DNA from 2 places in the Kribbella sp. NPDC020701 genome. Region 2 is predicted to be linked to the other one. Evidence: riboswitches for the same ligand, from Rfam matches in the RefSeq annotation. Region 2 holds a riboswitch; the other holds the start of a gene.
The links. Region 2 has a riboswitch for FMN ahead of ribD (bifunctional diaminohydroxyphosphoribosylaminopyrimidine deaminase/5-amino-6-(5-phosphoribosylamino)uracil reductase RibD). Riboswitches for the same ligand answer to the same signal wherever they lie in the genome.
Positions count from the first base shown of each region.

Region 1: it holds a riboswitch for FMN, as region 2 does, so the genes downstream of both, ribB (3,4-dihydroxy-2-butanone-4-phosphate synthase) here and ribD (bifunctional diaminohydroxyphosphoribosylaminopyrimidine deaminase/5-amino-6-(5-phosphoribosylamino)uracil reductase RibD) in region 2, are expected to answer to the same signal.

Region 1 is NZ_JBVHFT010000002.1:173,668-188,718, forward strand. It holds gene ACZ3HV_RS04255 (sugar-binding transcriptional regulator) at 1-650, opposite strand, end outside; gene ACZ3HV_RS04260 (glycoside hydrolase family 140 protein) at 681-2,147, opposite strand; FMN riboswitch at 2,202-2,334, shown strand; gene ribB (3,4-dihydroxy-2-butanone-4-phosphate synthase) at 2,437-3,051, shown strand; gene ACZ3HV_RS04270 (transketolase family protein) at 3,035-4,000, opposite strand; gene ACZ3HV_RS04275 (transketolase) at 3,997-4,884, opposite strand; gene ACZ3HV_RS04280 (sugar phosphate isomerase/epimerase family protein) at 4,908-5,903, opposite strand; gene ACZ3HV_RS04285 (carbohydrate ABC transporter permease) at 5,926-6,822, opposite strand; gene ACZ3HV_RS04290 (carbohydrate ABC transporter permease) at 7,063-7,989, opposite strand; gene ACZ3HV_RS04295 (ABC transporter substrate-binding protein) at 7,996-9,288, opposite strand; gene ACZ3HV_RS04300 (nucleoside hydrolase) at 9,288-10,178, opposite strand; gene ACZ3HV_RS04305 (FGGY family carbohydrate kinase) at 10,354-11,760, shown strand; gene ACZ3HV_RS04310 (cupin domain-containing protein) at 12,166-12,900, shown strand; gene ACZ3HV_RS04315 (Gfo/Idh/MocA family protein) at 12,912-14,075, shown strand; gene ACZ3HV_RS04320 (dihydrodipicolinate synthase family protein) at 14,072-15,051, shown strand, end outside.
Region 2 is NZ_JBVHFT010000028.1:202-15,252, reverse strand. It holds gene ACZ3HV_RS40995 (RNA polymerase sigma factor) at 1-473, opposite strand, end outside; gene ACZ3HV_RS40990 (YciI family protein) at 475-819, opposite strand; gene ACZ3HV_RS40985 (aldose 1-epimerase family protein) at 913-1,797, shown strand; gene ACZ3HV_RS40980 (PH domain-containing protein) at 1,794-2,261, opposite strand; gene hisG (ATP phosphoribosyltransferase) at 2,263-3,111, opposite strand; gene ACZ3HV_RS40970 (phosphoribosyl-ATP diphosphatase) at 3,161-3,424, opposite strand; gene ACZ3HV_RS40965 (VOC family protein) at 3,507-3,902, shown strand; gene ACZ3HV_RS40960 (MBL fold metallo-hydrolase) at 3,888-4,580, opposite strand; gene ACZ3HV_RS40955 (P1 family peptidase) at 4,599-5,615, shown strand; gene ACZ3HV_RS40950 (anthrone oxygenase family protein) at 5,701-6,192, opposite strand; gene ACZ3HV_RS40945 (NAD(P)-dependent oxidoreductase) at 6,192-6,830, opposite strand; gene ACZ3HV_RS40940 (hypothetical protein) at 6,917-7,177, shown strand; gene ACZ3HV_RS40935 (helix-turn-helix transcriptional regulator) at 7,168-8,133, opposite strand; gene ACZ3HV_RS40930 (hypothetical protein) at 8,196-9,158, shown strand; gene ribH (6,7-dimethyl-8-ribityllumazine synthase) at 9,278-9,748, opposite strand; gene ACZ3HV_RS40920 (bifunctional 3,4-dihydroxy-2-butanone-4-phosphate synthase/GTP cyclohydrolase II) at 9,748-10,986, opposite strand; gene pnuC (nicotinamide riboside transporter PnuC) at 10,988-11,662, opposite strand; gene ACZ3HV_RS40910 (riboflavin synthase) at 11,659-12,264, opposite strand; gene ribD (bifunctional diaminohydroxyphosphoribosylaminopyrimidine deaminase/5-amino-6-(5-phosphoribosylamino)uracil reductase RibD) at 12,265-13,302, opposite strand; FMN riboswitch at 13,474-13,605, opposite strand; gene ACZ3HV_RS40900 (MFS transporter) at 13,664-14,863, opposite strand; partial or broken gene ACZ3HV_RS40895 (hypothetical protein) at 14,937-15,051, opposite strand, start outside.

The DNA.
Region 1 (15,051 bases), on a different contig from region 2:
AGTGCGTCGGTGAGCTGTCCCCACGTGCCCAGAACGTCCCGAACGGACACGTCGTTCATCATCGCGCGCCGTACCGCGGGCGTCCCGACCAGCCCCGGCGCGGGCAGGTAGACCGGCATCGCACCGGTCAGCTCGGCGAACCGCGCGGTCAGCCGGGTGGCCTGCATCTGCACCGCCGCGTCACCCAGCCCGCCGACGATCTGGACCACCTTGTCCACCACCGGCACGCTCTTGCGCGGCATCCGGTCCACCGCGCTGATCAGCGTCTCGCTCCAGGACGAGATCCCGATCACGTGCCCGCCGGTCAGCGTCATGTCGATGTACGCCGCCGCGCCCGAGCCGAGCGCGGGCAGCACCTCGTCGCCGACCCCGAGCGTGTCGACCACGACCGCGTCCCGGAGCCCGTAGCGGCCCTGCAGCTCGTCCTCGAGGTCGCTGTGCACGCCGCTCGGCATGGTCACCACGGTGTGCACGATGCCGACCTCGACCGCCTGCTTGAGCATCCGGGACACGCGCGCCTGGGAGAGGTTCAGCTCGGTCGCGATTCGCGGTTGCCGGATGCCCTTCTCGTGGTACATCCGGGCGACCTTCGCCAGCAGCCGCAGCTCGTCCAGCCCCGGCTGACGCACCGAGCGGTTGCCGTTCGCCACGAGTACCCCCTTCGACAGAACCAAACTGGACTATAGGTCAGGCAGACACAGGTAGACCCGCGGACTACCGCCCGGATCGGGGATCACGGCCGACGGCGAGTCGCGTTTGCCGGTGGCGACCACGGAGCCGTCGCGTGGGTCGATGATCGTGTAGTTCAACGGCACCGTGTCGTCGAAGACCGGCACCATGCCGCCGTGCTCGCGGTAGATGATCAGGAGGCCGTCGGCCCCGCTCAGTGCCCGTCCCGAGATCACCCGGGTCCAGTCCGGTCGCATGTCCGTCGTCGGCAGCCCGGCCAGGATCTTTCCAAGCAGACCGACGTACGTCGAACCCTCGAAGCCGACCGCCTCACGCCAGCCCGCGCCCGGCGCGAGGAAGTAGTCCGAGTGACCGGGCTCGTCGGGATGCAGCCGCCACTGCCACAGGCTGCCGGCACCGTAGACGACGCCCATCGTCCCGCCCGCGCACAGGTTGCTCCAGGCCTCGTGCCCCTGCCACCAACCAGCTCCCACGCCGGTCCGGCCGGTGTTCTCGTACGTCGGCTCGCCGTTCGCAACCGCCTTGACCGGCGAGTTCCGCCACATGTCCGCCACTCGCTCCGGCACGTGTTCACCGGAGTGACCGGTCTGGCACCACTGGAAGTCCAGCCAGTCCGCGTCCTGGTGAGCCTGCGCGTGGATGTGTGGCCGGTAGTGGATGCCGGTCGGCTGGCCGTAGCAGTCCACTGCGTGCACCTCGGCGCCACCGGCAGCAACCTGCGGCTCGAGGCCGGTCCCGTCCCCGCCGACCAGGTAGATCGCGGGCTGAGCGCCGTACCGGGCGACGAGGTAGCGGCAGTACGCGGCGTACTCCGCAGGCGGTACGACGGTGCCGGCGACGTCGAGGCCCTTCCACCCGAAGCCCTGGAACACGGGCTGGAGGACCGGGACCAGCCCATGCTCGACCAGGATCGCCAGCAGCTCGTCGAGGTACTGGAAGTACTCGACGTTCAGCTCCCGAAGGTGTCCGTCGGCGAGATCCTCGAAGGCCACGTCGAAGCCCTCGTCCTGGGTACGATCGCGCGGACCGACCGCGCGCATGTCCGGCTGGACGGTCATCAGCAGGACCGCGTTGAACCCCTTGGCCTGCCGGTCGGCGGCGTACTCGCGGACTTGGTCAGGGGTCGCCCGCCAGGGCAGTGCCCATGCGGTGTCGGCGACCAGGATGGCCGGCGTGCCGTCGGCGTGCACCAGGCTGCGGCCGCCGGGCGACATCCGCCAGAAGCCGTGCCGGTAGAACGGGTTGGGTTCGTCCTCGGCGGCCTCGACCCGGAACTCACCAGCTGACCACTTCCAGAGACCAGGTTCGGGCGCGGCGAAGCGGACCTTCCAGGTCTCGCCGCCGTCGGTGAACGTGGGCCGCCGGAGCCGGAGGCCGCTCTCGTGCTCGAACTCCACCCACTCCTCGGCGGAGGTCAGCGAGAGTTCGATCGGACGCCAGACGACTGAGATGGACATGACACTCCCGTGGGGGGTTCGGACCGATAAACTGACCGCTGAATCTGCAAGACCACACGTGCTCTGGGGTCGGTGAAATTCCGAGCCGGCGGTGACAGTCCGCGACCCGTGCACCCGCGAGGGTGTCCGGTTGACCTGGTGGAACTCCGGGACCGACGGTGAAAGTCCGGATGGGAAGCGCACGTGGCAGTCTTCGCGGTGCCCGTGCGACGCCTGCCGTCGTACGGTCTCGTGGAGCTTGTCGTTGCCCCCGGAGTGCCATTCCATGTCACGCCGAGAGGACACGACAGTGAGCACCGCGACCACATTGGACACCATCGAGCGTGCTGTCTCCGAGATCGGGCGTGGGCGACCCGTCGTGGTCGTCGACGACGAGGACCGCGAGAACGAGGGCGACCTGACCTTCGCCGCGTGCCTGGCCACCCCCGAACTGATGGCGCTCCTGGTCCGCTACACCAGCGGCTACGTCTGCGCGCCGGCCGCGGCCGACGTCCTCGACCGGCTCGAGCTCCCGCTGATGGTTCCGCACAACCAGGACAGCCTGCGGACGGCGTACACCGTCTCGATCGACGCGAGCACCGGTGTCGGCACCGGCATCTCGGCCGCCGACCGGGCCCGGACCGTCCGCGTGCTGGCCGACCCGGCGGCTCAGCCCGCGGACCTGATCCGGCCCGGCCACATCCTCCCGCTGCGCGCGGTCGACGGCGGCGTCCGGCAGCGGCCCGGTCACACCGAGGCCACTGTCGAGCTCGTCCGGCTGGCCGGACTGCCGCCGGTCGGCGTGATCGGCGAGCTGATGAACGACGACGGCACGCTGATGACCGGCTCCGACCTGCGCGCGTTCGCCGATACCCATGACTTCGCGATGGTCTCGATCGCCGACCTGGTCACGTACCTGTCGTGACCAGTCGCCGGGCGGCGTCCGCGATGCCCTCGGGGGAGAGTCCGTACCGGTCCAGCAGGTAGCCGGCCGACCCCGTGGGGGCGAACTCGGGGAACCCGAGGATCGACACCCGGGCCGGATGGTGCTGTACGACGGTCTCCGCGACGGCACCGCCGAGCCCGCCACCGGACACCGCCTCCTCGGCGGTCACGATTCCGGCCGTCTCCCGCGCGGCCGCGACCACGGCGTCGGTGTCCAGCGGCTTGACCGTCGGCATCGACAGCACCCGGGCCGAGATCCCCTCGGTGGCGAGCTGCTCGGCCGCGGCGATCGCCCGCCACAGCACGGTCCCGTTGCTGATCAGCGTCACGTCGTCGCCCGCCCGGACCGTGATCGCCTTGCCGAGCTGGAACTCGTAGTCGTCGGCGTACACCTTCGGCACGCTCATCCGGCTGACCCGGATGAACACCGGTCCGTCCGAGGCGGCCGCCCACCGCAACGCCGCCGCGGTCTCGATCGGGTCGGCCGGCACGATCACGGTCAGGTTGGCGATCGCGCGGAGCCAGGCGATGTCCTCGACCGAGTGGTGCGTGGGGCCGAGTTCGCCGTACGCGACGCCCGGGCTCATGCCGCACAGCTTCACGTTGGTGTTCGAGTAGGCGACATCGGCCTTGATCTGCTCCAGCGCGCGGCCGGTCAGAAAGCAGGACGCGGCCGAGACGAACGGGATCCGGCCGCCGTTGGCCAGCCCGGAGGCGACCCCGACCATGTCCTGCTCGGCGATGCCGACGTTGATCAGCCGGTCCGGGAACGACTTGCGGAAGCTGTTCAGCTTGCTCGAGCCGACGGAGTCGTTCACGACGCCGACGATCCGGTGGTCCGCGTGCGCGAGCTCGGCCAGGGTCTCGACGTACGCGTCGCGGCAGTCGTACCGCGGCTGGTCGGCGATCGAGGTGTGGACGACGGTCATACCGGTTCCCTCTCATAGCGTGGGCGTCCCCCGGTCTCGAGTTCGGTGAGCGCCTGCTGGAACTCGGCCGCGTCGGGCACCCGGTGGTGCCAGGCGACGTTGTTGCTCATGTACGAGATCGGGTGGCCCTTGTGCGTGTGGGCGATCACGAACGTCGGCTTGCCAGGCCGGAACGGTACGGCGGACAGCACGTCGAGCAGCTCACCGTGGTCGTGTCCGTTCACCTCGACCACCGCGAACCCGAAGGCAGTCGCCTTCTCCGGCAGCGGATCGAGGTCGTTGGTCTCCTTGGTGGTCGCGCCCTGCTGCAGCCGGTTCCGATCGACGATCACGGTCAGCCGGTCCAGCTGGTACTGCGAGGCCGCCATCATCGCCTCCCAGTTGCTGCCCTCCTGCAACTCGCCGTCGCCGACCAGTACGTACGTACGGCGCAACGACACGTCGAGCTTGGCCGACAAGGCATGCCCGACCGCGACCGGCAGGCCGTGACCGAGCGGACCCGTATTGGCCTCGACGCCGGCCACCTTGGTCCGGTTCGGATGCCCGTTCAGCGCGGACAGCGGCTTGAGAAAGGTGGCGAGCTCCTCGACCGGGAGGAAGCCGAACGCGGCCAGCGTGGTGTAGAGCGCTCCGGCGACATGCCCCTTGCTCAGGATGAACCGATCCCGCTCGGGGTCGTTGACCGTCTCGGGCGAGATGTCGAGCACCGCGCCGTACAAGGTCGCCAGGATGTCGATCGAGGAGAAGTCGCCGCCGATGTGGCCGGCACCGGCGTGGTGGACCAGCTTGAGGTCCTGGATCCGGATCTGCTTGGCCGCCTCGGCGATGTGCGCGACCTGCTCGGAGCGGCCGCTGTGGATCGGCAGCCGCCCGAGCACAGGCATGGTCGTATGTTCGACGGTCAGACTCATGCCAGGTCCGCCATCGAACTCAGCAGGACCTTCTGCACCAGCTTCTGCGCTGCGAGTGCGTCGTGCGACGCCTGCGCCGCGGCCAGCGCCTCGTCATCCAGTACGTCGAGCGCGTGGTGGATCGCCTTGAGGAAGCGGATCGCCTGCTTCGCGGCCTCGACGCTGTCCTCGCGGAACGGGAACTGGTCCAGCTGCCAGACACCTTCCCAGTTGTTCTTGCGCAGCGTGTGGAAGAACTCGAAGGTCTCGACCAGATGCACCGAGCCGACGACCATGTCGTCGTCCCAACCGCGCAGGTTGTCGTTCACGTCGATCGCGAACAGCCGGCCGTAGTCGATCGCGAGCTGGGCCGCGTCGGCGGGCGTCTCCTGGCCGTAGAGCGAGTGGCCGAAATCGAGCAGGATGCCCAGGTTGGGCAGGCCGATCTTCTCGATCCCGAGCAGCGTACGGGCGACGTTCGGGAAGATGATCTTCACCCGCGGCTCGCGCGGCTTGTACTCGATCACGAAGTTGATGTCAGGATGCGCCGAGACGAGCTCCTTCAGGCCGTCCAGGGCGAGGTTCCAGATGTCGTGGTAGTCCACCTGGAACGGGTAGTCCCAGCCGTCCTGGCCGGGCCACAGCTTCACGTACGAGCAGCCCAGGTCCTTCGCCAGTTCGGTTGCCTGGTGCAACAATTCCAGCGCCTGCTTGCGGACGCCCGGATCCGGGTTAGTGAGCGAGCCCTTGACGAAGTCGCGGGTGTAGATCTCCGGGGTGATCGCGATCGCCTTGAGGTTGTTGCGTTTCAGCGCATCCTTGACCTCGTCCAGCGTTCCGTCGTACCCGGCGAACGGCCAGTTCAGGTCGACCACGGACAGGTCGCCGACGGCGCCCGCCCGGTCGATCTGCTCGAGCAACCCGACCGGCGGCCCGTAGCCGTCGGTGGCATAGCGGTCCTTGTAGGTCGCGAAGTGCCAGATACCCGCGCCGAAGACCGGCATGTCAGTCATCGTCATCTCCTTCATATGTGGGTCAGCCCTTGGTGGCGCCGGCGGTGAGTCCGCCGACGATCCAGCGCTGGAGCAAGGTGTACGCGATCAGGATCGGCACCACGGCGATCAAGATGCCCGCCGCGAGACCGGTGTTGTTGTTGGCGAACTGGCCCTGGAAGTTGAGCAGCCCGACCGGGATCGTCTTGTGCGCGTCGGAGTTCAGCAGGATGAGCGCGAACAGGAACTCGTTCCAGGTCGCGACCGCGTCCAGGATCGCCACCGTCACCAGGGCCGGCGTGGACAACGGCAGCACGATGGTGAAGAAGATCCGCCAGTCGCCGGCGCCATCGACCCGGGCCGCCTCGAAGATCTCGTCCGGGATCTGCCGGAAGAACGACTGCAGCACCAGCACCTCGAACGGGATGCCGAAGGCCAGGTACGGCCCGAGCAGCCCGAACAGGCTGTCGGTGGCGCCGGCCGAGCGCATCATGATGAAGACCGGCACGATCGTGATGTAGATCGGGATGGTCAGCCCGAGGAACACCGAGAACATCACCGTCCGGCGGAACTTCATCCGCAGCTTGGCCAGCGCGAACCCGAGCATCGCCGCGAGCAGCACCCCGAGCGGCACCTTCATCGCCGCGAGCAACAGGCTGTTGCGGTACGTCGTCGCGAAGTTCCCGATGTCCCAGGCGTCGCTGAAGTTCGACCAGGTGAAGGCGTCCGGCCAGGACAGCGGTCCATTGCTGATGAAGTCGGACAGCGGCCGGACCGCGGTGATCACCAGCAACGCCAGCGGCGAGACCCAGAAGATCGCCACCGCCGCCAGGACGAGCGTCATCACCAACCCGCGCCGCCCCTTGGGCTTCTCTCCGGCGGGGTGCGCTTCAACCGTGTCGACCGGGACTTCCACGCGAGCAGGAGCTATCGAGGTCATGAGGCCTCCCGGCCTGGACTGAGGAGCGTAGGGAGTGCAGCGACTGGAGCGACGAGGGAAGGCCGGGAGCCAAGGCCCCATGACCACGCCGGCGCCGAAGGCCCGGCCAAAAGCACGGTCATGGGGCCTCCCGGCCTGGACTGAGGAGCGTAGGGAGTGCAGCGACCGGAGCGACGAGGGAAGGCCGGGAGCCAAGGCCCCATGACCACGCCGGCGCCGAAGGCCCGGCCAAAAGCACGGTCATGAGGCCTCCCTTGTCTGCGAGCGTACGTACGGGATGCCGACGGCGACCGCGACCAGCGTGATCACGACCGCGATCGCGGTTCCGTAGCCGGCTTGGTAGTACTGGAAGACGTTGAAGTACATCCACGTCCCCATCACCTGCGTCGACGTACCGGGTCCGCCGTACGTCATCGCGTAGATCATGTCGAAGACCTTGAACGAGTCGATCAGCGACAACGCCAGCACGATGTAGTGCGCGGGCCGCAGGCTCGGCATCGTCACGTGCCAGAACTGCTGCCACTTGGTCGCGCCATCGACGGTCGCCGCCTCGTACAGCTCCTGCGGGATGCCTTGCAATGCGGCCAGGTAAAGCAGCATCGGGAAGCCGGTCCGCAACCAGATCGCCGGCACCATGACCGCCCACAACGCGGTCGAGTCCTGCCCGAGCCACGGCTGCGCCAGGCCGTCGAGGCCGATCAGCCGCAGGAACGAGTTGATCGCGCCGTACTGCGGGTTGTAGAGCCAGCCCCAGATCGAGGCGATCGACACCAGCGGCAGCACCGCCGGGGTGTAGAACACCAGCCGCAGGATCGGCTTGCCGTGCACCTTGCCGTTCAGTGCGATCGCGAGCGCCAGGCCGATGATGGTCGGCACCGCGATCGTCACCACGGTCCAGATCAGGTTGTTCCGGACCGCGGTGACGACGACCGGGTCAGTCGGCATCTTGAAGTAGTTCTCCAGCCCGACGAACTTGTACGTCGCGCTCAGGCCGTCCCAGTTGGTCAGGCTGAACCACAGTGATGACAACGCCGGATACACCAGGAACGCGACGTACACCACCAGTGCAGGTAGCGCGAACAACCAGGGCGACCACCTGCCACCCCGCTTGACCTTGCCCGGCGGGGCCTGGCCGGTTCGGCGCTGTGAGAGCGCGACAGTAGCCATCGTGACTCAGCCCTTCGCCCAGGCGGAGACGATGTCCTGCATCTTCTTCGATGCGGCCTCCGGCGTCACCGAGCCCTGCAGCAGGTCGCTCTGCACGCTGAAGTACTGGTCGGCCTGCTTCTTCGGGAACGCCTGGTCCTGGATCGTGTAGAATGGGTTGCCGCCGTACTTCTGCGACCACTCCGCCGACAGCGGCAGCGCCTTCGGGTCCGGCTCGGCGCCCTTGACCGTCGACGCGCTGACCTGCAACGCCTTCTGCGTCGCGGGCTGCACGATGAAGTCGATCAGCGCCGCGGACTTGTCGGGATTCCCGCTCTTGGCGTTGATCATGTAGCCCTCGACGAATCCCGAGTGGCGCGCCGGGCTCTTGTCGGTCGGCAGCTCGAAGTTGCCGAACGCGGCCGGACTCTTCTTCGCGGACAGGATCGCGGCCGCCTCGGTCCACGGTCCGGTGATCGTGTACGCCGTCTTGCCCTGGACGTAGGCGGGTTCGATGTCGGCCGGGTCGAGGCCCAGCGCGCCCTGCGGCAGCCACTTCTTGTCCTGCCACTTCTTGAACAGTGCGAACGCCTCGACCACCTCGGGCCGGTCCCAGCTCTCCGCGCCGGTCAGCAGCTTGTCGTGCAGGTCCGGTCCCGCGGTGTGCTCGAGCAGGTACTCGAACAGCCGCATGATGTCCCAGCCGTACTTCCCGCCGAGACCGGCCGGCGTCACACCGACCGCGACGAGCTTGTCGTTGATCGCCTCCAGCTCGGCGTACGTCGTGGGCGGACCACTCACGCCGGCCTTGGCGAACAGCGACTTGTTGTACCAGGCACCGATCCCGAGGGAGACGAACGGCACCCCGGACTTCACCCCGTCGAACGTCATCCCGGAGATCGCCGCGGTGTTGATCTTCGAGTCCCAGCCGTACTTGGAGTAGTACGGCGACAGGTCGAGCGACTGCTTGGCCTTCGCGAACGGGCTGCCGATCTGACCACCCCAGATCCGCCAGACATCGGGGCCCTTGCCGCCGAGCAGTTCCGTGCGCAGCTTGTCCGGGTACACGGCCGCACCCGAACCGGGCAGGCTGTCGACGGTGGTCGTCGTACCGTTCTGCTCGTCGAACTTCTTGACCTGGGCCTTCAGCAACCCGATGGTCTCGTCACCCTCGTAGGTGAACAGGCGCAGGTTGTTCGAGGCCGCGGCGGTGTCGCCACCGCTGGTGGACGCACCCCCACCGGTGCACGCGGACAGACCGACGCCGACCGCGGCGGCGGACGTGAGACCGAGGAAGCCTCGACGGGTGAAGGTGTTCATCACTGACTCCTTTGACGGGCAAAGCGGCGGATCTTGGCGAACATGTCCTCGAGCAGGAACCGGACGTCGACCTGCTCGACCACACTGATGGGGTTGTTGGTGCCGGGCAGGTACCAGCCGTCGACGCCGAAGCGCGGGGCCGGACGGACGCGCAGGTTCCCGCTGTTCGGGTAGAGCATCAGCGCGATCGCCGGCGAGTCGCCGAGGGACCGGGACTCGATCGGCTCCCCGTGCCAGGTCGCGTTCCACTCGTGCAACTGCTCGATCAGGTACTTGCCGAGCGGACCGGCGTCGCCGATCTTCTCGTCCAGCTCGGCGTAGGAGACCGACACCTTCGTGTAGACGTCGCTCGGCACCTGCCAGACGGTGATTCCGGAGCCGAACACCACGTTCGCGGCGTGGATGTCGTTCGACAGGTTGAACTCGATCCCCGGGTACGACGTGTGCCCGTGGTACCCGCGCCCGCCGATCCAGATCACGATCACGTCCCGGTGCACGATCTCCGGGTCGAGCAGGATCGCACTCGCCATGTCGGTCAAGGGCCCGAGGAACGACACGAACAGCGGGTCGTCCTTCGAGGCCAGCTTGGACTCCTCGATGATCAGCTGCGCACCGGGCGAGTCGAGCGGGGTCTGCGCGTCCGCGATACCGGTCGGCGCGCCGTTCGCGACCGGGACCTGGCCGGTCAGGTCCATCAGGTCCAGCAGCAGGTCGATCTCCTCGCGGGACTCCGCCATGCTCCGGTCCGACCGGCGGGTGCCGAAGTGCGCCGCGATCAGGCCGCGGATGTCGAAGGTGGGCGACAACAGCCCGTGCACGATCGCGAACTGATCGTCCGCCTCGTTCTTGGCATCGGTGTTGATGATGACCCGCCGTCTACTCGGCTTCACCCTGACGACCTCCTTTGATTCACTCCACCCACTCCGCCGCCGAAGGCGGGGCAAGTTGATGTGGTTTGGCTGTGAATAGATATTCACTACTGCATAACCTGTCGCCATGAGTGTCACCACGACGCTAGAGTCCCGTCAAGAGCTCGGTTGAAAGTTCATCGGGAAGGGGACGGCGATGGCCGGAGCCGCTGTGCTGGCGATCGACCAGGGCACGACCAACTCGAAGGCCGTCCTGGTCGCGTCCGATGGCAACGTTCTGGCCACGGGTTCGGCACCGGTCGGACTGTCCACACCACAGCCCGGCTGGGTCGAGCAGGATGCCGGGGACCTGTGGCAGAGCGTGCTACAGGCGATCTCGTCCTGCCTCGTCTCCGCGGATCCGGTCGAGATCGTAGGGATCGGATTGTCCACCCAGCGCGAGTCCGTCGTGGGATGGAGTCACCGGGGCGAAGCCGTCGGTCCGGTGATCGGCTGGCAGGACGTGCGTACGACGTCGTGGTGCTCGGAACTGCCTCCCGAGGTGGACTCCCTGGTCCGGTCCCGCACGGGGCTCCGCGTGGACGCGATGTTCTCGGCGCCCAAGCTGCATTGGCTGCTCGAGCACGCGAGACCCGACCACGTAGGCACCGTCGACTCCTGGCTGATCCATCGACTGACTGGTTGCCAAGAGCATCTAACGGACGCGGGGAACGCGTCACGCACGTTGCTGTACGACGTTGTCGACCTCGACTGGTCCACCTCGTTGCTGGCGGCATTCGACGTACCGCGGTCGGTTCTGCCGCAGGTGCGGCCGTCGAACGGTGGGTTCGGGATGACGTCCGGAGTACCGGGGCTGGCCGATGGGATCCCGATTGTCGCCGTACTCGCGGATTCGCATGCGGCCATGTACGGGCAGGGGTGCACGCAGGCCGGGATGGTCAAGGCGACGTACGGGACCGGGTCGTCGGTGATGACGCCTGTCGACGGGTTCGTGGCGGACGGATGCACGCTGGCGTGGCTGACGGACAAGCCGCTCTACGCGCTCGAAGGAAACATCGTGTCGTCGGGTGCCGCGTTGGCGTGGACAGCCGGGATGCTCGGCCTACCGGACGTCGGCGCGCTGATGGAGCTCGCGGCGAGCGTGCCGTCGGCGGAGGGCGTCGTACTCGTGCCGGCGTTCGCGGGTCTCGGCGCACCGCACTGGGACCGCAACGCCCGGGCCGCGCTGACCGGGATGAACAGCTCCACCACGCGCGCCCACCTCGCCCGCGCCACCGTCGACGCCGTCGCTCACCAGATCTGCGACATCACCGACACCATCCCCGGCGCCCTGACCAGCCTCCGCGCCGACGGCGGTGCAACCGTCTCCGACCTCCTCATGCAAACCCAGGCCGACCTTCTCGGCCACCCCGTCGAGGCCGCCAACGTCCCCGAAATCTCCGCCCTGGGCACCGCCGAACTCACCTGGACCACCCTCGGCCACCCCACCACCTGGTCAACCACCCGCACCTACCGCACCTTCACCCCCATCCCCGCCCCCGACGCCCGCGCCCACCGCCGAGCCGAGTGGACCACCGCAGTCGCCTCAGTCCGCTCCAACTAATCCCCGGACCACCCCGCCCCGGACCACCCCGACCCGGCCCACTCCACCCCGCCCGGCCGACCCGCCCCGGACCACCCCGACCCGGCCCACCCCACCCCGCACACTCCCCCACTGCGTCCCTCGGAGGCGCGAACCCTCCAGCTGAAGGGGCAGCCCCCTGAGATGGAGGGTTGCCCACTCAGAATCTCAGGGGGCAACGCTGCAGGTGAGGGGGCAAGCCCTCGGACATCGGGTGTCGCCTGCGGGGCGGGTGAGGTCTACTTCGATGTAACTCGCTGGAGTTGGCCGGTTGTGGTCGGAGATCGCTTTCCGTTACAGGTTGACTCGTCGTTTCGGCCCACCTAAGGTTGCGATCACAGGCTGCGGAAAGCCCTTTCCAAGGCTGAAAGACCAGGGAGGCCCGCGATGTGCGAGTACGAGCCGGGTGCCGCCGCGGCGCTTCCCGGCGGGATCGGCGTCTCGTTGCTGACGGTGTACGACACCGAAGCCCCGGACGGCCTGGTCGGCGGCACGCCGCACGTGCACCTCGCCTGCTCCGAGGGGTACTACGTGATGGCCGGCTCAGGCGCGGTCCAGGCCCTCACTCCGAAGGGCTTCACCGAGACCCCGCTGCAGCCCGGCACCGTGGTCTGGTTCGACCCCGGCACGATCCACCGGCTGATCAACACCGGCGGCCTGAAGATCCTCACCCTCATGTCGAACTCCGGCCTCCCGGAGGCGGGCGACGCCGTACTGACGCTGCCGCCCGAGCACCTCATCGACCGCGAGACCTACCTCGAGGCGAGCAGGCTCACCGGCGAGGGTGAGGCCCGGACCCTGTCCGCGATAGCCCGCCGCGACCTCGCCCTCGAGGGATTCGCCGTACTGCGGAAGTCCCTCGAAGCCCACGGCCCGTCCGCGCTGGACGACTTCTACGCGGCCGCGGTCCAGATCGTCCGGCCGCAGCTCGCCGACTGGCGGAAGCGCTGGGAGCAGGGCGCACGCCGCCTGGCCGACGAGACCGGCGCCGCGCTGGACGCCCTCGAGGCCGGTACGGCACCGCACCTGCAGACCGCCGAACTTCATCGACTCCCCGCCCCCACCGAGCTCGGCCGGCACGGCATGTGCGGTCGCCTCGACGTCTACGACATCACTTCGTGAGAGGCAGAACTGTGAACGAGCGACGCATCGGCATCGTGATGAACGGTGTCACCGGCCGGATGGGCCTGCGCCAGCACCTCGAGCGGTCCATCGTGGCGATCCGCGCGCAGGGGGGCCTGCCCGCCGCCGACGGGACGATGATCATCCCCGAGCCCATCCTGGTCGGCCGCAACGAAATGAAACTGCGCCGGATCGCGGAGCAGTACGACCTGACCCGGTGGACCACCGACCTGTCCGAAGCACTGGCCGAGCCGGACGTCGAGATCTACTTCGACTCCCAGCTGACTCAGCTGCGCGAGAAGGGGGTGCGCGCCGCAGTCGAAGCGGGCAAGGCGATCTACTGCGAGAAGCCGATCGCGGAGAGCCTGGAGGCCGCGGTCGACCTGGCCCGGCTGGTCCGGGACGCCGGACTGAAGAACGGCGTGGTGCAGGACAAGCTGTCGCTGCCCGGCCTGCGGAAGCTGAAGCGGCTGGTCGACGGCGGGTTCTTCGGCAAGATCCTCTCGGTCCGCGGCGAGTTCGGCTACTGGGTCTTCGAGGGCGACTGGCAGGAGGCGCAGCGGCCGTCCTGGAACTACAAGTCCGAAGAGGGCGGCGGCATCATCGTCGACATGTTCTGCCACTGGCGGTACGTGCTCGACCAGATCTTCGGCCAGGTCAAGACGGTCTACTGCCAGGGCGCGACCCACATCCCGACCCGGGTCGACGAACAGGGCCAGGAGTACGTCGCCACCGCGGACGACGCGGCGTACGGCGTGTTCGAACTGGAGGGCGGGATCATCGCGCAGATGAACTCGTCCTGGGCGACTCGGGTGTTCCGCGACGAGCTGGTCGAGTTCCAGGTCGACGGGACCGAGGGCTCCGCGGTCGCCGGACTGCGGAACTGCCGGGCACAGCACCGGTCCGCGACGCCGAAGCCGGTCTGGAACCCGGACCTGCCGGCCACCGAGAAGTTCCGCGACCAGTGGGCGACGGTGCCGGACAACGAGGTGTTCGACAACGGGTTCAAGGTGCAGTGGGAGATGTTCCTGCGGCACGTGGTCGACGACGCGCCGTTCACCTGGGACTTCCTCGAGGCCGCCAAGGGCGTGCAGCTCGCCGAGCTCGGACTGCAGTCGTGGCGAGAGGGCCGCAAGCTCGAGGTCCCGCCACTCGACCTCGAGGGCCGGCTGTGAGTCTCGAACTGAAGCTGCCGGTCGGCGGGGTCGGCGGGTCTCGGGTCGCTGGGAGCCTGGCGACGTACCGGCTGGTGGGCGAACCGGTTGCCCAGGGCCCCTATGCACCCGCGTCGAGCAGGCTCGCGTTCGCGGCCGCGCATGTTGTCGCCGACCCCTTGGGCGACAACTCGCCGGGGGCGCCCGCGGTCATCGACTGGGAGCACACGCTGGAGTTCCGGCGCCACGCGTGGTCGCTCGGGTTGTCTGTCGCCGAGGCCATGGACACAGCACAGCGCGGCATGGGCCTGGACTGGGCAGCCACGCAGGAGCTGATCCGGCTGTCCGCCGCCGAAGCGCCTGACGGACGGATCGCCGTGGGGGTTGGCACAGACCAGCTCACCACCGCAGGCCGACCCACCGCCGGCTCCGACGGCAACTACGAACTGGACGCGGTGATCGGCGCCTACGAGGAGCAGCTCGCACTGGCCGAGGACGTGGGTGCGCAGCCGATTCTGATGGCGAGTCGGGCGTTGTGTGCGGCGGCTGGATCGCCGGACGACTACCGGAAGGTGTACGACCACCTGCTCGGGCAGTCGTCGCGGCCGGTGATCCTGCACTGGCTCGGCTCGATGTTCGACCCCGCGCTCGACGGCTATTGGGGCAGCGACTCACTCGACACCGCCGCCGACGTTGTCGTCGATCTGATTGTCGACAATGCGACGAAGGTGGACGGGATCAAGGTCTCGCTGCTCGACGACACCCGAGAGGTTGCCCTGCGCAACCGTCTGCCGGAGGGTGTGCGGCTCTACACCGGCGACGACTTCAACTACCCCGCGCTGATCAAGGGCGACGCCGATCGCTACAGCGACGCGCTGCTCGGGATCTTCGCCGCCATCGCTCCGGCGGCCGCGGCCGCATTGAAGGCGCTGGACGACGGCGACCTCGACACCTACGACCGGGTGTTCGCGCCGACGGTCCCGCTGGCCCGGCAGAT
Region 2 (15,051 bases):
CGGATCTTCGTCTTCGCCCGGACGATCCGCTTGGCCATCGTCGCGGTCGGCACCAGGAACGCCCGCGCCACCTCCGGCGTGGTCAACCCGGCCAGGCACCGCAGCGTCAGCGCACCCCGGTCCTCGGCGGCGAGCGCCGGGTGCGCACAGGTGAAGAACAACTCCAGCCGCTCGTCCGGCAACCCACCACCTGGACGCGGTGGCTCCGCCCGGTCCGTCTCGACCTGCAGTACGGCGAGCTTGGCGGCGTACACCTGGTCCCGCCGCAACCGGTCGACCGCCTTCCGCCGGGCGGTGGTCATCAGCCAGCCGCCCGGATTCGGCGGTACGCCGTCGACCGGCCAGCGCACCAGCGCCGCCTCGATCGCCTCCGAGGTGACCTCCTCGGCCAGGTCGAGGTCGCCGAACCGCCGGGCGAGCGCGGCCAGCAGCCGGCCGCGCTCCTCCCGGAAGACCTCCTCGACCTGGTCCACGTCAGAACTCCGCGACCGGGCGGACCATCACCGAGCCGCCGGCCCGCGAGCCCGGGCACCTGGCCGCCCAGTCGAGAGCGACGTCCAGATCGGGTACGTCGATCACGTAGAACCCGCCGAGCACCTCACGGGTCTCGGCGAACGGCCCGTCCGTCACGGTCCGCTTGCCGTCGTTCGCGACCTGCACCCGGGTCGCGGTGACCAGGTCCGCCAACGACTCCGACGCCACGACCACGCCGGAGTCGGTGATCTCCTTGTCGAACCGCATCCAGTCCTCGGGCTCACATCCGACCGCTCCCCCACTCAGGTCGAGCTCACCGGCGTTGATCAAGAGCATGTACTTCATCAGAACCTCCTGTAGGCGTGTTTACAGCATCACCACGAACGGGTTCGCCCCCGATGGACAGCGACCGCGAAGAACTTTTGTCAGGATGGGGGTATGAGCGTGTTGCCCTCCGGGGAGCAGTGGACGATCGAGGCCGGCGGCTACGAGGCGACGGTGGTCAGCGTCGGCGGTGGCCTGCGCGGGCTGACGTACAACCGCCGCCCGGTCCTGCTCGGGTACGGCGAGAACGAGCCGGCGCACGCGGGGATCGGGCAGCACATGTTCCCGTGGCCGAACCGGATCACGGACGGGAAGTACTCGTTCGAGGACATCGACCAGCAGCTGTACCTGACCGAGCCGGCCCGGCAGAACGCGATCCACGGCCTGACCCGGTGGGCGAACTGGTCCCGGGTGGACGGCGATGCCGCGAGCGTCGAGGCGGGTCACCGGCTGCACGGTCAGCCCGGATACCCCCATCAGCTCGATCTCCGACTCGGCTACCGCCTGAGCGACGACGGACTGACCGTGACCGCCACCGCGACCAACGTCGGCACGAGTGACGCGCCGTACGGGTATGGGACGCACCCCTACCTCAGCGTCGGCCGGGTGATCGACGAGTGCGTGCTGGAGTTCAGCGCGGCGGAGTGGCTCGAGGTGTCTCCCGAACGGATGATGCCGATCGGGCTGGCTCCGGTGGACGGATCGCCGTACGACTTCCGGTCGGGCCGGGCGATCGGCGGGCTCGAGATCGACAACGCGTTCACCGGGCTCGGTGACGGCTCATGGTCGGTCACTTTGAGCGACCCGGATTCCGGCACTCGCGCGGTCCTGTCCAGTGACACGCCGTGGCTGCAGCTTTACACCGGCGGCGCGATCGGGCGTACGGCGCTCGCCGTCGAGCCGATGACCTGCCCGCCGAACGCGTTCATCACCGGGCAGAACCTCGTCGTACTGAAGCCCGGCGAGTCGCACACGACGACGTTCCGGGTGTCCGCCTAGGCGTCCGTTCGCTTGGTGGCCGGGCCGGCGCCGTGCTCACGGGCGACCGCCGCCAGTTCCTTCGCCGCCCGGCCGGCCCGGAGCCCCTCGGCGGCCTGGACCGCGAGGATCCCGAGCCGGTTGCCATCGGCATCGAAGAGCTGGAGCCAGGCGTCGCCGGAGCGGAACCGCAGTGCGGACACCTCGGTCCAGGGCAGCGTGTAGGACTTGAACACGTTGCGCACGTGCAGCCGGTCGGCGTACGCCGTCACCCGCAGCGTCGTCATCCGGTACAGGATCCACAGGATCGCGCCGAAGAACGCCAGCAACGTCAGCCGCTGGAACCAGCTGAACGTGTCCCGCGCGTTCTCCGGCAACCGGAACCAGATCACCCCGAAGACCGCGATCAGCGACAGGCCCATCCCGGCCGACATGAGCGCCACGATCCGCGGATGGAAGCTGAACAGCCGGCCGGGCGCGGTCATGTCAGATCCGGCAGGCGTGGATGTCCGTGGTGAGGATGGCACGCGCGCCCACCTCCCACAGTTGGTCCATCAATCGCTGTGCGTCGGCCCGCTGAACCATCACCCGGACGGCGACCCAGCCCTGCCGGTGCAGCGGTGAGACCGTCGGCGACTCGAGTCCGGGCGCGACCGCGGTCGCCGCGTCGACATCCTCGGCGCGGATGTCGTAGTCCATCATCACGTAGTTGCGGGCGATCAGAACGCCCTCGAGCCGTCGGACCAGCTGCTGGATCCCGTTCGGCGGGGTCTCGACACCGTGCCGCTTGATCAGCACGGCCTCGGACTGCAGGATCGGGTCGCCGAACACTTCCAGTCCGGCCTGGCGCAGCGTCGTACCGGTCTCGACGACGTCGGCGATCACGTCCGCGACGCCCAGCTGGACGGCCGACTCGACCGCGCCGTCCAGGCGGACCACGGCGGCTTCGACCCCGTTCTCGGCCAGGTGATCCTGCAGCACCCCGGCGTACGACGTGGCGATGCGCTTGCCGGCCAGGTCCTTGATCGAGTCGGCGGCACCCGGCCGGCCGGCGAACCGGAACGTGGACGAGCCGAACCCGAGGCCCATGATCACGTCGGCGTCCGCGTGCGAGTCGAGCACCAGGTCGCGGCCGGAGATCCCGACGTCGAGGGTGCCTGCGCCGACGTACACGGCGATGTCACGCGGGCGCAGGTAGTAGAACTCGACCTCGTTGGCCGTGTCGGTGAGCGTGAGGTCCTTGGTGGTCCGGCGCTGCTTGTAGCCGGCCTCGGTGAGCATCTCGATGGCGGCCTCGCTCAGCGAGCCCTTGTTGGGTACTGCGACGCGCAGCATGGCACTGCCCTTTCTTCGAAGAGGTGAACCGGTGTCTGTCGGGGCGCTCCTACAGATGTCGGTACACGTCGTCGAGGTCCAGTCCGAGCGCGTGCATCATCACCTGGGCGTGGTAGAGCAGCTGTGACAGCTCCTCCGCGGCCCGGTCCTTGCTCTCGTACTCGGCAGCCATCCAGGACTCGGCGGCTTCCTCGACCAGCTTCTTGCCGATCGAGTGCACGCCGGCGTCCAGCGCCGCCACGGTCCCGGAACCCTCCGGCCGCGTCGCCGCCTTCTCACCCAGCTCGGCAAACAGCTCCTCAAAACTCTTCATCGCCCGCCCAGCCTACGGGGCCGCTGCGGCGGCATCCTCCCCAGGTCCGGTAGGCGGACCCGTTCTGTGGGTTACTGGAGTCGTGGACGAACACGCGCAGATCTCGGTGATGCTGGCGGTGCCTGATGCACCGGCCGCGGCGGAGTGGTATGCCCGGGCCCTCGGAGCCGTGGAGCTGTGGAACCTGGGCAGCGTGATCGGCTTGAGCGTCGGCGGCGCAGCCTCCTTCCTCGGCGAGCCGAGCAACAACGGGTGGGCCACACCGGCCACGGTCGGCCTCCCGACGGTGCGGGTCGAGGTGTTCGTGGACGATCCGGACAGCTTCGTCCAGCGCGCTGTGGACGCAGGGGCCGACGGGCGAGGGGACCCGGTCCGAGACCACCTGATGCCCTGGGGCGTGCACCGGCAGGGCACCTTCCTGGATCCCTTCGGCCACCTGTGGTTCGTGGGTGACAGGTCTCCGCTACAGCCCAAGTAGGGCGGCGCTCCGGGTGCGTGGCGGCGAATGCGCGTCGACGTAGTAGGCGTGGCGCTCGGACAGGAGTTGCTTGACCATCGCGTAGTCGAGGGTGTCGTCAGGGGTGCGCAGGTGGAACGGCGGCGGGTAGAAGGCGTCGCCGACGAGAACGACGCCGGAGTCGACCGCGATCAGGGAGTCTGGGGCGTGGTTGCCACCGACATGGCGGAGTACGACGCCGGTCGGGAGAGTCAGCGTGTCGTCGAAGGTCTGGTGGGGAAGGACGATGCGGAAGCCGGTCCAGTCGGGGACGGCCAAGGCGCGGGCGCGGAAACTGGCGGCGAGTTCGGGGTTGGCCCGGACCTCGTCGTGGAGGTAGCGGTGGCTCCACGGGCGGTCGGCTTCGGCTTGGAGGAGCTCGACGGCTGACGTGTGAGCCACGACGGTCACGTCGTCCGGCCAGGCGCAGGCGCCCCATGTGTGGTCCCAGTGGTGGTGGGTGTAGACGAGCCACTTCGGCGCGGGCAGTCCGGCCGCGGCGATCGCCGTACTGAGGGAGCGGGCGTGTTCGGGGCTGTTGCCCGCGTCGATCAGGACAGAGCCGCGGTCGTCAGCGATGACGGCGACGGACGGGCGGATCGCATCCGGGTCGGGGTCGTGGGGGTAGATCCAGACCCGGCCGGTCAGGTGTTCGAGCACCTGGCTGACGATATCTCCATGCAGACACCCCGGAGAGCCCGTGACCTCGGCGTTGTCGTCGGCACCCTGCCGACCGGTCCGCTCAACGCGATCACCGACGTACCAGGTGTGCGGGTTGGGCAGACCACTATCTCCTCCGATGACCTGAACACCGGGGTGACCGCGATCGTGCCGGATGGGTACGCCGACGGGCTGCCGGCGGCGGTTGCGGTCGGCAACGGGTACGGGAAGCTCGTCGGCTCCACCCAGGTCGGCGAACTCGGTGTGATCGAGACTCCGATCTTGCTCACCGCGACGTTGAGCGTCTTCCGGGTCGCGGACGCGTTGCTGACCTGGCTGCTCGAGCGCGATCCGCAGGCGACCAGCCTCAACCCGGTCGTCGGCGAAACCAACGACGGCTACCTCTCCGACATCCGCCGCCGCCCCATCACTCCCGAGCACGTCCACGCCGCCCTGGACACAGCCTCCCCCATCCTCCCGACCGAAGGCTGTGCCGGAGCCGGGACCGGCACCACCGCCCTAGGCTTCAAAGCCGGAATCGGCACCGCCTCCCGCACCCTCACCCCCACCGCACCCAGCGCCGCCTCTCCCGCAGCCGCCGCGGCGACGGTCGGCGCTTTGGTTCAGTCCAACTTCTCCGGTCTGCTCACGGTTCTCGGCACGCCGATCCCGGCTCAGCCACTCGACGCGGACGGAAACTCCTGCATGATCGTCGTCGCCACCGACCTCCCGCTCGACGCCCGCCAACTCGGCCGGCTCGCGCGCCGGGCGATCTTCGCGCTCGCCCGTGTCGGCTCCGACTACGCCCCGGGCAGCGGCGACTACGCGATCGCCTTCACCACCAACCGCACCCCCGCCTACGCCGACCGTGACCTGCGCGGCCCGTTCCAAGCTGTCACCGAGTCCGTCGAGGAAGCCCTCCTCAACTCCCTGACGATGGCCCGCACCACCACCGGCCACCGCGGCAACAGCGCCCGAGCCGTCCCCCACGACCTCATCATCGAGCGGTTGAGGTCGGCCGGCGTACTTCGCTGATCCGCCCCGCGGCTCCACCTTGAGAACCCAACAACCACTTTCGGCGCCTGGAAGTGGTTGGTGGGTGCTCAAGGTCGAGGTGGGACTAGGCGGGCACAGCGGTGCGTGGGGTGCGGTGCTTCGTGGGGGTTCGGTGGGTGACCGCGGAGCCGATCAGCGAGCCGAAGGCGAGCAGGGCGGCGGCGGTGCGGATCAGATGTGCGACCTGCCAGCGGTCGCGCACGCTGGACCAGTCGGCCGGCGGGTTCGGCACCGACCACGACGACTGGTCCGCGTTGATCGGCAGGTTGATCGCGAGGGTCGTTGCGAACACGACCAGCAGCAGCGCGATCGCCACGAGCACCACCCGTCTATCGTTGCCTCGGGCCCGGATTGCGAGCACGACCGTGGTCACGATCGCCGGGATCAGGGTCACCGACGCGAGCGTGTCCAGTCGGTCCAGCTCGACCAGCCGGACCTGCGTGTAGACCGACGCATCGAACTGGCGCAACGAGTTCTCGAGCACCAGCACACACAGCAAGAAGCCGGCGAAGAGCCCGCTGAACAGCAGACTCACCCCACGCACGACCCGGGTCATCAGTACGCCAACCCGACCGGCTGGTTGATCGTTGCCGGATCGTCGAGCACCGCGAGCATCAGGTGAGCCACGTCGGCCCGCGAGATCAGATACCCCCGCGTGACCGTCCCGCCGACAACCGTCCGATACGTCCCGGTCAGCGCTTTGTTCGTGAGCTTCGGCGGGCGGACGATCGTCCACGCGGCTGAGCTGCTCATGATGTCCGCCTCCATCACGCGCAGATCGGCGTACACATCGGCGGCGAAGGCGTTGATCATCGGGTACACCACCCGCCGGTTGAGGAAGCTTTCGTCCGCCAGCACTGGTCCGATCGGCGCGGCGCTCACCGCGACAAACCGCCGTACGCCGACCGCCGACAGCGCGGCGAGCATGGAACGCGTGCTCTCCGACGCGACCGGCCCGTCCTTGCGCCCGCGCGCCCCCACCCCGGAGATGACCGCCCCGCTCCCGTCCACCGCCTCCCGCAGCGGCTCCGCCTCGCCCAACCCGGGCACCCGGAACACCTCCAGCGACGAATGCTCCAGGTCGAACGCCGACGACGTACGCACCACCGCCGTCACCTTGTGCCCCGCCTCGAGAGCCTGCCGGACGACGTGACCGCCGATCCCGCCCGTCGCCCCGAGCACCGTGATCTTCATTCCGGACTCCTTCATGCGCTACCGTGAAATCTGCTCTGTAACTCATATAGTACGGAACTAATAAGATATGGAACAGGCGCAAAGTAGTGACGCGGGCCACCGTCGCTGCCCCGGGAACGAGATCAAGGATCGCCCGCGACCGCGCCCGGGCGGACCGCCGCAGCGTCACCATCCGCGTCCTGCCGGACCGCGGGATGGAAGTGTTCCGGCTCTACCAGTCGATGATCGGCGCGATGGACGACGTCCTGGCCGGCTACAGCGAGGCCGAGCTCGACCCGATCGCCGGATTCCTCCGCCGCAGCAGCGAGGCGGGTGAGCGGGCCAACGACCAGCTGGCTCAGGAGTAGAGGTCGGACAGCGTGCGGCCGAGCCTCGCCAGCTCGGTCCGCAGCTCCGGAGGCTCCAGCACCTCCACGGCATCACCGAACCGGCAGAACGCAGCAGCCGCGTTCGGCACCGACTCGATCGGCAGTGTGACCGTCACACTGCCGTCCTCCGCCGGCTCAGCCGCCGCGACCGCCTTTACCAACTGCGGGAACGAGACGTCATGCATGCGCCCGACCAACTGCGCCGACACCCGCAGTACGGCGTGCGCGGTGAAGCGGACCTGGTCGAACTGATCGAGATGCTCCTGCCAGTACCGCGAGAGGTCGAAACCTTCGGTCCGCTCGAACTCCTCCTCGGTCGGCGTCAGCTCGAGGATGTTGGAGACCCGGTACGTGCGCATCCCGTTCGCGGTCGCGGAAACGACGTACCAACTGCCGTTCTTGAGCACGAGCCCGTACGGCGCCAGCACACGTTCGACCTCGCGCGGCTCCTCCCATCGGCGGTAGAGCACCTTGATCCGGCGGTCGTGCAGTACGGCGTCGGCGACGGCGGCGAGATGCGGTGAGTTCTCGGCGTCCTGGTACCAGGCGGGCAGGTCGAGGTGGAAGCGGTTCTTCAGCCGACCCGCGCGATCCCGCTGGTCCGGCGCCAGCGCGGCCAGCAGCTTCAGCTCGGCCCCGCTCGTCTCCGCGGTCAACCCGAACGCCGCGGCCGCGCCCGGCAGGCCGACCAGGAACAGCGCGGCCGCCTCCTGCTCGGTGAGTCCGGTCAGCCTGGTCCGGTACCCCTCGACCAGCCGATAACCGCCGGCCCGCCCCTGATCGGCGTACACCGGAACACCGGCCGCCGCGAGCGCCTCGACGTCGCGGTAGATGGTGCGCAGCGACACCTCGAGTTCGTCGGCGAGCTCACGCGCGGTCAACTGCCGCCGCGTCTGCAGCAACAGCAGGATCGACAGCAACCGACTCGAACGCATGCTCCGAGGTTAGCCGCAAACACTGCCATGACCTGTCAGGTATGGCAACGAAGCTTGGCTGCATGACGACATGGACCAAGGTGACCGGCGACTTCGACTTCCTCAACGGGTACTTCGACGTTCGGCACCGAACCTTGAAGCAAGCCTTCGCCGGCAGCGACGAGTGGCTGGAGTACGACGGGACGACGACGGCACACACGTACTTCGACGGGGCGATCAGCATCGACGAGATGCGCTTCCCGACGAAAGGGTCGTACGGCCTGTCGGTGCGGTTGTTCGACCCGGTCGCCAAGGAGTGGAGCATCTGGTGGATCAACAGCACCACGATGCAGCTCTATCCCCCGGTGCGCGGCGGCTGGTCGGAGGACGGCTCGACCTGCCGGCTGGTCGGTGAGGACGAACTCGACGGGAAGCCGATCCTCTGCAGCTACGAATGGTCGGACATCACCGCGGAGACCGCGCACTGGGAGCAGGCGTACTCCAACGACGGCGGCGAGACCTGGGAAACCAACTGGATCATGGACTTCACCCGCCGGCCCACGCCCCCACCCGCCCTCGACATCCCCAAGGAGACCGGTGATTTCGACTTCCTCGTCGGTCGCTGGGACATGCACAACAGCCGCCGCAAGCCTGTGTTGGGCGAGCCGGCCGAGTGGTACGACATGCAGTCCGAGATGGAAGTCACGACGTACTTCGACGGAGCGATCAGCTTCGACGAGGGCTGGTTCCCGACCGAGGGCTTCCGCGGCGCAACCCTCCGCATCTACAACCCCGAGTCGAAGACCTGGGCCATCCACTGGATCAACAGCCTCCGCGGCCAACTGGAGACCCCCGTCATCGGCTCCTTCGCCGAGGACGGCACCGGGACCTTCGAGGGCCCGGATATCTGGGACGGTCAGCCCATCGACGTCCGCTTCCTCTGGACCCCAGGCGTCGACAAAGCCGCCTGGGAGCAATCCTTCTCCACCGACGGCGGCAAAACCTGGCTCCCCAACTGGAAAATGCAACACACCCGGATCAAGTAGGCGTGGCCACTCCCACGCACTGCCCGCCCAACCGCACATTCTTTCAGGCATCGAGTCGTGGATCGGGGTCGGCGAGAAGGCCTCATCCCGACCACCGATTCACGACTCGACCAATCGCACTACAGCTCGCGGATGGCGACCAGGGTGCAGAGGGCTGCTTGGGTTGCCTCGTAGCCTTTGTCTTCCCGGCTGTCGGGGAGGCCGGCTCGGTCCAGGGCCTGGGGGTCGTTGTCGCAGGTGAGTACGCCGAAGCCGATCGGGATGCCCGTACTCACGCCGACTTGCATGAGGCCCTCGGTCGCTGCCTGGCACACGTACTCGAAGTGCGGCGTGTCCCCACGGATCACCACGCCGAGCGCGACAACCGCGTCGTACCCGTTCTTTGCCGCGTGCAATGACGCGACCGGGAGCTCGAAGGATCCCGGCACCCGGATCACGGTGTAGTCCGTGACGCCCGAGTCATCGAGCGCGCGCAGAGCGCCGGCGACCAGGGCGTCGGTGACCTTCGGGTGCCACTGGGCGGCGACGACCGCGACCCGGGCGCCTTCCGCCCGGACGACCTCGATGGTTGGTGCTCCACTGCCCGACATCAGCCGGCTCCGTTCTCTTCGGTCAGTACGCCACCCGGCAGGTGGTGGCCCATCCGGTCGCGCTTGGTGCGCAGGTACCGCAGGTTGTGCTCGGTCGGGTCGATCGAGATGCCGCGACGCTCGACCACGTCGATGCCGTAGCCCTGCACCCCGGCCAGCTTGTCGGGGTTGTTCGTCAGCAATCGCACTTCCTTCACCCCCAGATCGGCAAGGATCTGCGCCCCGGTTCCATAGTCGCGAGCATCCGCCGGCAGCCCGAGGTCCAGGTTCGCGTCGACCGTGTCCCGGCCCGCGTCCTGCAACTCGTACGCCTGCAGCTTGTGCAGCAGCCCGATCCCGCGACCCTCATGACCGCGCAGATATACGACGACGCCACCCTCAGCCGCAACCTGCCGCATCGCCTCGTCCAGCTGCGGCCCACAGTCACACCGCAGCGACCCGAACACATCACCGGTCAGGCACTCAGAGTGCAGCCGTACCAGCGTCGGCCCATCACCGATCTCTCCGCGTACCAACGCCAGCTGCTCCGACCCATCGACGATGTTCCGGTAGCCGTGGGCAACAAAATCGCCGTACTGGGTCGGCAGCGTGGTCGTTGCGACGCGCTGGATCTGCGACTCGGTCAGACGCCGGTAGCGGATCAGGTCGTCGATCGACACCAGCACCAGGTCGTGCTCGTCGGCGAACGCCCGCAGCTGCGGGCCGCGCTTCATCGTGCCGTCGTCGTTCACCAGCTCGGAGATCACCGCAGCCGGCGTCAGCCCGGCCATCCGGGCCAGGTCGATCGACGCCTCGGTGTGCCCGGGCCGAACCAGTACGCCGCCCTCGCGCCCGCGCAACGGGAACACGTGACCGGGCTGGACCAGGTCGTACGACTCGGTCGCGGAGTCAGCCAGCACCCGGATCGTCCGGGCCCGGTCGGCCGCCGAGATCCCGGTGCTGATGCCGTCGCGAGCATCCACGGAAATCGTGTACGCCGTACGCATCCGCTCCCGGTTGTGCGGAGTCATCAGCGGGATCCCGAGCCGGTCGAGCTCCGCACCCTCCATCGGGACACAGACCACGCCGGAGCTGTACCGGATCAGGAACGCCAGCAGCTCCGGCGTCGCCTTGGACGCGGCGAAGATCAGGTCGCCCTCGTTCTCGCGGTCCTCGTCGTCGACCACGATCACCGGCCGTCCGGCCCGGATCTCGTCGATCGCGTGCTCGATCGTGTCGAGCTTCAGTACGTCACCCATGTCAACCCACCACCACTGGTTCGGGAGTCGAGGTGCGCTCACGGTTCTGGATCTGCCACCAGGACGCGAAACCGATCACGCAGAACAGTCCGTAGACGACGTACATCGTCGCCGACGGGTAGAACTTCGCCTGTACCAGCAGCGGTACGCCGACCACGTCGACGGCGATCCAGATCAGCCAGAACTCGACGAATCCGCGCGCCATCCCGTACGTCGCCAGGATCGAGCCGGTCAGGATCCACGCGTCCCACTGCGGACCCCACGAGCCCAGTTCGCGCAGAACGAAGTACGCGATCGCGTAGAGGACGACCCCGATGCCGAGCAGCTCGAGCCGCTCGCGCGCGGTCGCCCAGCGCGGCTGGACCGCCGTGGCGGAACCGTGGTGGCGCGTCTGGTACCAGCGGTACCAGCCGTAGAGGCTGATGATCGCGAAGAACACCTGGCGGCCGGCCTGGCCCCAGAGGTCCTTGTCCTGCGGGGTGTCGAAGATCCCGCCGACGAAGACGGTGAACAGCAAGACGTTGCCGACGATGCCGACCGGCCACGCGGCGACGAGCCGGCGCATGCCGAACAGGGCGCTGCCGAGGCCGAAGACGTTGCCGACGATCTCGCGGACCAGTACGGGCGAGCCGGCGATCGTCACCTGGGCGTGCAACAGCCAGTCGACCGGGTTCACTTGGTGCCTCCGTTGAGCAGGCGCTCGACGTACTTCGCGATCACGTCGACCTCCAGGTTGACGGTGTCGCCGACCTGGTTGCGGCCCAGGACGGTGAGTTCGAGCGTGGTCGGAATGAGGCTGACCCCGAACGTCCCGGTCGCGTCGTCCACGTCGGTGACGGTCAGCGAGACGCCGTCGATGGCGATCGAGCCCTTCTCGGCGACGTACCGGAGGATGTTCGCGGGTGCGGCGACGCGGACGTTCTCCCAGTGCTCGGACGGTGTCCGGCTCGCGATCGTGCCGACGCCGTCGACGTGGCCCTGGACGATGTGTCCGCCGAGCCGCTCGTGGGCGGCGATCGCGCGCTCCAGGTTGACCTGCGACCCCTTGGTCGCCTGGCCCAGGCTGGTGCGCTCGAGCGTCTCGCGCATCACGTCGGCGGTGAACGTGCCGTCGCCGGTCTCGACCACGGTCAGGCAGCAGCCGTTGACCGCGATCGAGTCGCCGTGTCCGGCGTCCTCGGTCACCTTCGGGCCGCGGATGGTGAGCCGGGCGGCGTCACCTTCGAGCAGGTCGAGCGCTTCGACGGTGCCGAGCTCCTCGACGATTCCGGTGAACATTCAGTGCTTCCTTTGCGAATCGAGCGGCGTCAGGATCAGCCGGACGTCGTCGCCGAGGCGGGTGACGTCCGCTAGCTTGAACCGCCGCAGGTGGTCGATCGATTCCGCGCCCAGGTCACCGATCGCGGCGTACCCGGAGCCGAGAACGGCCGGGGCGACGTACGCGACGATCTGGTCGACGAGCTGGGCGCGGAGGAACGCGGCGGCCAGTGTCGGGCCGCCTTCGAGCCAGAGGTGCCGGATCTGCCGGTCGTCCAACTGCCGGAGGACCTCGGCGGGATCGTGGGTAGGCAGGAGCAGAGTCTCCGCGCGGTCGTTGCGGACCCGGGCGGTCGGTGGGATCTCGCGATCGCCGACGACGACCCGCAACGGCTGCCGCTCGGCCGGTACGTCGTTTTCGTCGCGGACCGTGAGTTCGGGATCGTCGTCCAGGACGGTCTGGGTACCGACCGCGATGGCGTCGCACTCGGCCCGGAGCCGGTGGACGTCAGCTCGGGCGATCGGGCCGGTGATCCACCGGCTGGTACCGTCCGGAGCCGCCGACCGCCCGTCGAGCGTGGTGGCGAACTTCCAGGTGACGAACGGCCGGCCCACCCGCACGCTGTGCAGCCAGACCTGGTTGACCGCCTCGGCCTCGGCTTGCAGGACGCCCTGCTCGACCCGGATGTTCTTGCGCTTGAGCTTCTCGGCGCCACCGGCAGCCTGGTTGTTCGGGTCGGGTACGGCGTACACCACGCGGGTGATGCCGGCCTCGATCAGCGCATCGGCACACGGCCCGGTCCGTCCGGTGTGATTACAGGGCTCCAGCGTCACGTACGCCGTACCGCCACGGGCAAGCGGCCCCGCCATCCGCAGGGCCTCGACCTCGGCGTGCGGGCCACCGGCAACAGCATGGAAGCCCTCGCCCACCGGATGCCCGTCCCGGCCGGTGATCACACAGCCGACCACCGGATTGGGATGCGTGCCGCCGATACCTTTCGCGGCCAACTCGATCGCACGCCGCATCCAGGCGACGTCAATCGGCGAAGCGTTGCTCACTACGGCCCCTCGTTGTCACGGACGCACTACCGGGGCCATGACAACCGGCACACACGCGCTGCCGTCCGGGGTGCTCCGCGCGGGCCTGCTTGCTACCCGTCTGGGTCGCTACCCGCCGGATCGCTGCCCACCGCGGGCCGCGTCACCGGACGCCAGAGCGCACCCGCCGATCGCGTGCGCCTCCCATCCGGACTTTCACCGTCGGTCCTGGAATTCCACCAGATCAACCAACCGCCAAACCGCAGCGGCCGGGTCGCGGACTGTCACCGCCGGCTCGGAATTACACCGACCCCGGAGCACGCGAGTGGGTTCACTCGTGGTTCAAGTATGCCTCTCCCCACAACCCACACCACAACCTAGGTCACATCCTGGTCACTCGGCGGGGTGTCATCCGCCGGGTGAGGGCGAGCGCGACGGCCGCGACCGCGCAGGCCACGGCGACGGTCAGGATGAGCGGGCGGTACCCGAGCGCTTCGGCCAGCGCGGCCCCACCCAACGGCCCGAGCGCCTTCGCGATCGTTGTCGGCGTCGTCAGCATCCCCGAGATGGTGCCGAACCCGGTAGCGCCGTACCGATCGAGCAGAATCGCCGGCGTCGCGATCGACGACACTCCGAACCCCAGCCCGAACAGCACCAGACACCCGACCGCTCCACCGATGTGCCGCCCAACCACCGGCAACAGCGAGATCGCCACCCCCTGCAACAGCAGGATCCCCGCAGTGATCGTCGCCATCGGCAACCACCGCGCCGACACACTCGTCACCAGCCGCCCCGTCACCGACAACAGCCCCAGCAATCCAGCCAGCGTCGCAGCCCGGGCAGGCGGATGCCCCAGGCTGATCAGGTACAGCACGAGATGCACTGAGATCACCGCCAGCGCCGCACTGTGCACAACGAACGCGCCGGCCAGCAACCAGAACCCCGGATCCCGCAGCACCCGCGCAGGTGCCCCGGTCCGCTGGCCAGTGAGCACGGGCCGCGACGCAATCCGCCGTACGGCGAACAGATGCAGCGGCACCGTGGTCACAGCGAGCAGACCAGCCAGCACAACGAGCGTGGTACGCCAGCCGTACCCGTGCACGAGATGGCCGGTCAAAGGCAGGAAGATCGAACTAGCGAGTCCGCCAACCAGCGTGATGGTAAGGATCGCGTTCGTCCGCGACGCCGGCGCTGCCACAGCAACCACCACCGCAAACGCCGGCGGATACAACACCATCGCCGACGCAATCCCGATCGCCACGAACACGCCGTACAACTGCCCAGTGCTCTGCACCTGCGACCACCCCAGTACGGCGAGCGACGCCACGACCGACCCTGACGTCATCAGCCCACGTCCGCCCCGTGCATCCAGCCATCGACCAACCGGAATCGACATCAGCCCACTCACCAGCACCGCAGTGGTCGACGCCCCAACCGCAGTGGTCGTCGAGATGCCCAACTCCCGACTCATCGGCCCCAGCAACACGCTGAACGCATACGTCAGCACCCCGTACCCAACCGTGGTCGTGACCGCGAGCGCCCCCACCAACCGCCGAACCCGAGCCTGATTGGCCCGAGTCACCAAAGCATCGGCTCGTGTCATCGGAGCAAGAGCCACCCAGCCGCCCCAAGCAGCCCGGTCGCCCCCACAAAACTCACAACAGCCATCCCCACCAACACCCCCCGCGACCGCTCACCTCCCGACACCCGCTCCCGACCATCGTCCGGAACCCTCTCCCGGCCATCAGGTGAAGCCTGCCCGCCGCGTCC